One region of the Shewanella sp. OMA3-2 genome, then DNA from elsewhere that is predicted to be linked to it. Evidence: predicted binding sites of a transcription regulator. Region 1 holds the regulator's gene; the other holds the start of a gene.
What was found. Region 1 encodes LexA, which represses DNA repair genes until DNA is damaged. Its sites were predicted from a motif close to TACTGTATNNNNATACAGTA; they were not measured.
Positions count from the first base shown of each region.

Region 2: recA (recombinase RecA) is a predicted target of LexA. The motif match lies at 1,566-1,585, and genes of this name have one in related genera.

Region 1 covers NZ_CP090974.1:202,631-206,067, reverse strand. Annotated here, with positions in the region: gene coxB (cytochrome c oxidase subunit II) at 1-889, opposite strand, end outside; gene L0B17_RS00915 (cell division inhibitor SulA) at 1,278-1,796, opposite strand; gene lexA (transcriptional repressor LexA) at 1,793-2,410, opposite strand; gene plsB (glycerol-3-phosphate 1-O-acyltransferase PlsB) at 2,661-3,437, shown strand, end outside.
Region 2 covers NZ_CP090974.1:3,434,633-3,438,069, forward strand. Annotated here, with positions in the region: gene L0B17_RS15140 (DUF2391 family protein) at 1-164, shown strand, start outside; gene recA (recombinase RecA) at 389-1,450, opposite strand; partial or broken gene mutS (DNA mismatch repair protein MutS) at 1,779-3,437, shown strand, end outside.

The sequences.
Region 1 (3,437 bases):
CACCGTTAGGTTGGTGACACGCTGCACAAGTAGATAGATAGATTTGCTCACCTTTAGTCATTAACTCTTCTTTTGAAAGAGTTTCTGATAATGCAGCTTGCGCAGCGGCAGCAGCATTACTGGCAAGTTTTTTCTGATCTATAAGCCAGGCATCGTACTCAGCTTCAGGCAGCGCCTGTACTACGATGGGCATGAATCCATGGTCTTTACCGCATAATTCGGCACATTGGCCACGGTAAATGCCAGCTTTGTCGATTCGTGTCCATGCTTCATTAATAAAGCCTGGGTTAGCATCTTTTTTAACGGCAAATGCCGGTACCCACCAAGAGTGGATAACATCATCGGATGTCATTAAAAAACGCACTTTACGATTAAGGGGTAATACCAAAGGTTTATCGACTTCTAACAAGTAGGTTGCACTTTTGGTTTCATTACCTTCAATTTGGGTACGTGGGGTGGATAAAATGCTATAGAACTCGACATCTTCATTAAAATAGCTGTAATGCCATTTCCACTGCGAACCGGTGATTTTAATGGTTAAGTCCGCATCTGACGGATCTTCCATAGCGATCAAGGTTTTAGTGGCTGGAATGGCCATACCAATTAGAATAACAAATGGGATCATGGTCCAAGCAATTTCTACTTTGGTACTTTCATGAAAATTTGCCGCGACAGCGCCTTTGGATTTACGGTGATAGATCATCGAGTAAATCATGATCCCAAACACCACAACACCAATAGCACAACAAATATAAAGAATGATCATATGGAGGTCATAAACCTGACCACTGATATCCGTTACACCCTTTGTCATGTTGAGGGGCATTTCTTTTGCCCCAAGTGGAGGTGCCAGTAACACCGCCATTACACAATACAACCATTGCTTCACAAGACTTCTCCTCTGCCAATTGCGAATAGCAACTACAAAGAAGAGCCACACAGTAAGTCTCTGCTCTATGTAAACTCTTCGGTTCCCAAAAAAGCTTGATGACCTCAAAGTACCTTGGTGGTTGTAAGCGTTAAGGCTTACTGATTTGTATTTATGTGCACCACGCCGGTACCTACAACTGAACTTATCAATTCTGATTTGACGCTTTTATCTGTCAGATAAAATCTAGACTGTAGCGTTTTAATTAGGTTAAAAATGTTTCAACCCTGTTAAATACATTACTTGTAGATTAAACATTGATCAAGATCACTTTTATTGCTAATTAGCTGAAAGTTTGCATAAAAAAGCCCTGTACATAGACAGGGCTCAGTAAACACGCCATTTACTATTAATGAAATGAAGTGAAATTAATTGTTTTAACAGCATTATTTTGATTTGAAATAAGCGCTTTGGTTGCCAAACTAGTGCCTAAGTGAGTGCTTACATCCTCAATCACGACACCTAATGCTCGGGCACTTTTTGCAACTAACTCTAATCGGCGACTGTCGCGCGCATCTAAAGGTTGAGTCCATGAAATAACTGCACTAGATGTACCACTGGTTAATGCTTTTTCCATTGCCCAAAGTGTTTCAATTTCGTCCTTCGCATGCACTAACAATACGCGGTCCATTCTAACCCCTGCACTAGCTAACATCTGTTTGTAATTGATATTGGCGGGGTTAATTAGCACAATCCAGCGGCCTTGTTGGCTTAATTGCGCTAATTGGCTAGCATATTGACCGAGTTCTATTTTACCGTTGGTTTCAGTTTGGAGTGTGGTGATAGGCTGCACTAAATTAATATCTGCAGTTGGCATATCTACCCATAAACCAGGATGACGCGGGGATGTACCCATTAGTTTGTTCATAACCATTCTCCATTACGAATTACACCAACTGCAAGCCCTTCAATAGTCAGGCTTTGGTAACTTAAATCTACTTCAATAGGTGCATATGCTTCATTTTCAGCATGCAAATACACGATATTGCCTTTTTTCTCAAAACGTTTCACTGTAACGTCATCTTCAACACGAGCAACAACGACTTGACCATTTCGGGCTTGCTGCATTTTATGTACGGCGAGTAAATCACCTTCTAAAATGCCGATGTTTTTCATGCTGTCACCGCGAACTCTTAATAAGAAGTCTGCGACAGGTTTAAACATATTCGGATCGACTTGATAGTATTGTTCAACATGCTCTTGCGCTAAAATAGGCTCACCTGCTGCGACTTGGCCAATCAAAGGTAAACCAGTTTCTTCTGGCTCATCTTCTTGGGTTAATCGTATACCGCGAGATGTACCCGGCATGATTTCAATAAACCCTTTTTTAGCCAAGGCTTTTAAATGCTCTTCAGCGGCATTTGCGCTTTTAAAACCTAGACGTGTAGCGATTTCTGCACGAGTAGGTGGCATACCAGTTTCAGAGATATTGTTTTTAATAAGCTCTAAAATTTCAGCTTGGCGTGGTGTTAAGGGTCTCATGTTATTTCCTGTCTTTCTATACAGTAACTGTCATTATATACAGTGTTTGTGTTTGCGCAAGTATTCACCAATTATTTTTTAATTTTATTATTGGAAATGATTTTTTTACTATATTTATCAATTGTATGTTTTACTTTATTTGTTATTGAATTTAAAAGCGCTGCTGGATGTGTACAGCATATAGTGAAAGGTAACCAGTTTCTGGTATCCTATGCGCCCATATTAAAAGGGCTTTATTGCGAATATTATTATGTCAAAACCAGATTCAATCATGCTTAGAGTGTTGCGCAGGGTCCAAAAGCTGATGGTGCAAACGATAGTTGTGCCACATGACCCATTTGCAGATCTAAACTTCGATCCAGATAAGCCCATTGTTTATGTCATGAAGACAGAGTCAATTAGCGACACTGCCGCATTAAGCGAAATGACCCAAGGCTTAGGCTTACCAAGTCCATATGCACCATTACAACTTGATGGTATGAAAGTGCCACGAGTGGTTTGTTTAGAAGGGCGAAAACCCATTATTGGTAAGCGTGAAGGTGGCGAAAAGTTTTTAAACTGTTTTACCAGTTTATTAGCTCTCCATCGTCAGCAGCCTGGGTTAGACATTCAACTAGTGCCAGTGAGTCTATACTGGGGCCGTACTCCAGGCAAAGAAGATGACACGATGAAAGCCGCTGTGCTTGAACGTGAAAGTCCAACCTGGTTACGTAAATGGTTAATGATCCTGTTTCTAGGTCGGCATAATTTTGTGCAGTTTTCTAATGCAATGTCATTACGTTATTTAGCCGATGAGCATGGGACTGATGAAGCCATTGCCCATAAATTAATTCGTGTCGCACGGGTACATTTTCGTCGTCAACGTAAAGTCATGACTGGCCCGCAACTGCCTAACCGTCAAGCGCTGTTTGCTTCGTTATTAAAGTCTGAGTCAATTAATAAGGCGATTGAAGAAGAAGCGGCAAACAAGAAGATTTCTAAACAAAAAGCGCGTGAAACTGCGATTGAATATCTGGACGAAATCGCG
Region 2 (3,437 bases), 860 kb from region 1:
TTATCGCTTATTTGATGACAGCTTTAGTCGTCGCACTAGTTTTATTTTGTTTAGACAAATTACCATTTTTGGTCGAACCATTAATATCGTTAAAACGGGTCATCGTTATTACTATGCCAGCCTCTATGGGTGCGATTGTTGTGGACAGTTTTGATAAAGAGTAATAATAAGCACTATTACATAGGGTATTTAAGTGGGCCATTGTTATGTGGTTAGCTTTCAAGCTACAAATAAATTGAATCACTCACTTCATTGAGCTAATGACGGGTTTATCGAGTAAGCACCGCGAGGATCACAAGAGAGTTCTTATCCTCCTTAAAATGAAACGTCGCGATACGTAAATGACGTACCGCGACTCAAATAAACCAGTAGCTAAAGCAAATTTAGCTTAAAAAACTTCGCCGGTTTCTAAATCAATATTTTCATCTGTAGATGATGCTGCGCCTGTACTGGTACCTGAACCAAGTAACATCTCACGTAATGTCTTATCAATTTCTTGTGCAATAGCTGGGTTTTCGGTTAAGAATTTACCGGCATTAGCACGACCCTGACCAATTTTTTCGCCTTTATAACTGTACCAAGCACCTGCTTTGTCAACTAGCTTATGCGCAACACCTAAGTCCACTAATTCACCAGTGCGGTTAATACCTTGACCGTAAAGAATTTGAAATTCAGCTTGCTTAAAGGGGGCAGCTATTTTGTTTTTAACCACTTTAACGCGAGTTTCGTTACCGACAACTTCATCACCATCTTTAATTGCGCCGGTTCGACGAATATCTAAACGAACAGAAGCATAAAACTTAAGTGCATTACCACCGGTAGTCGTTTCAGGGCTACCAAACATCACGCCAATTTTCATACGAATTTGGTTAATAAAAATAAGCAAAGTATTTGATTGCTTAAGGTTACCAGCCAGTTTACGCATCGCTTGACTCATCATACGTGCTGCAAGGCCCATGTGCGAATCACCAATCTCACCTTCAATTTCAGCTTTAGGCGTTAATGCGGCAACCGAGTCAACCACGATAACATCTACCGCGCCAGAACGGGTTAACGCATCACATATTTCTAATGCTTGCTCACCTGTATCTGGCTGTGAACATAATAAGTTATCAATATCTACGCCTAGTTTTTTAGCATAAATAGGGTCAAGTGCATGCTCTGCATCGATAAAGGCACACGTTTTTCCTTCACGTTGTGCTGCGGCAATAACCTCTAGGGTCAGCGTTGTTTTACCTGATGATTCTGGGCCGTAAATTTCAACAATACGTCCCATTGGTAGCCCACCAGCGCCAAGGGCTATGTCCAATGAAAGTGAACCAGTAGAAATAGTTTCTACATCCATGGTGCGGTCTTCGCCCAATTTCATGATAGAGCCTTTACCGAATTGCTTTTCAATTTGGCTTAACACTGCGGCAAGTGCTTTCTCTTTATTTGGATCAACCTTCATTTTGACACCCCTTCCAGGCAATAACTTTGTTCACAATTAATGGTAAAACTGCTGTGTATAATCTTGTTTGTAAGCGGCGTTTAAATCGTCACCCAACTCAATATGATGTTCAGTATACTGTATAATCATACAGTATCAAGTGCTGAGGTTAATTTTTTTTATTTAACAACAAAATCAATATTTTAATTATTTTATACTAATATAATGAATTTGTATTTTTCCTATTGCGGCTTATTTTGTTAAGATTACCGTCAATAAAAACGCCATCTTAATTCTACCAATGCTTAATGAATAACTACAGATGATTAAAAAGAGTATTACACAGCCCATGACTGAAATTGTTAGCCTAGATTTAGAGAAACATACTCCGATGATGCGTCAGTATTTGACTCTGAAAGCCGCTCATCCTGACATGCTGTTATTTTATAGAATGGGTGACTTTTATGAGCTTTTTTATGACGATGCTAAAAAAGCCTCTGAAATGCTCGGTATTTCATTAACTGCACGCGGCAAAAGTGGTGGCGATCCGATCCCCATGGCAGGTCTTCCTTACCATGCGGTAGAGGGTTATTTGGCTAAGTTGGTTCAAATAGGTCAATCGGTCGCAATTTGTGAGCAAATTGGCGATCCTGCTACGTCAAAGGGCCTGGTTGATCGTCAAGTGGTACGTATTGTTACACCGGGTACATTGACAGATGAAGCCTTATTACAAGAACGTCAGGATAATTTATTAGCCGCGCTTTACCAGGGTAAGATCGGTTATGGCTTTGCCACATTAGATATTTCTTCTGGTCGTTTTGTTATTTCAGAATTAGATTCAAGAGAAGCATTAGAAGCTGAGATCCAACGTACTCGCCTGGCGGAATTACTCTACAGTGAAGATTTCACTGATATGATACTAATCAATCATTTAAAAGGTATTCGCCGCAGACCTGAATGGGAGTTTGATTATGACAGCTGTGTCAATTTATTATTAAATCAATTTGGTACTAAAGACTTACATGGCTTTGGCATTCATGATGCTCGGTTAGCATTACAGGCTGCTGGCTGTTTGATGCAATATGTTAAAGATACTCAAAAAACAGCTCTGCCGCATATCAATTCTATTGTGCGCTTTAATCAAGCTGATTCGATTATTTTAGATGCCGCCACCAGACGAAACCTTGAACTCACCCAAAATCTTTCTGGCGGACGTGAAAACACGCTTTCATGGGTATTAGATAGTACGGCGACGCCAATGGGGAGTCGCATGTTACAACGTTGGATCCACCAACCACTGCGCGATCGCAAACAAATAACCCAGCGTCATAATGCTGTTCAAGAGTTAATAGAACAAGATCTATACTCTGTTTTACACCAGCAACTAAAAGCACTTGGCGATATAGAACGAATAATGGCCCGTTTGGCATTAAGAAGTGCCCGCCCACGAGACTTTGCTCGACTTAAGCAAGCTTTAGGTCTATTACCAGAAATTAAACAAACGCTGCAAACTTGCCAACAGCCACAGATGACTAGTTTGGCCACCCTATTAGGTGAGTTCCCAAATGAATATGATTTACTAACCTGGCAATTATTGATAACCCACCTGTATTGATCCGTGATGGCGGCGTCATCAAAGATGGTTATAACAGTGAGCTAGACGAATGGCGTAGATTAAGTGAAGGCGCCAGTGATTATCTAGATGAGCTAGAAACTCGCGAGAAACAACAGACCGGCATCAACACCTTAAAAGTGGGCTATAACCGCGTGCATGGTTATTACATTGAAGTTAGCCGACTACAGTCTGATCGAGTCCCTATTCATTATCAACGTCGACAAACGTTAAAAGGGACAGAGCGTTACATTACCCCTGAACTTAAAGAGCATGAAGAGAAAGTGCTTTCAAGCCAAGGTAAAGCGCTCGCATTAGAGAAACGCCTATGGGAAGAATTGTTTGACTTACTACTTCCTAAGCTTCATGAATTACAACAATTTGCCAATGCAGCAG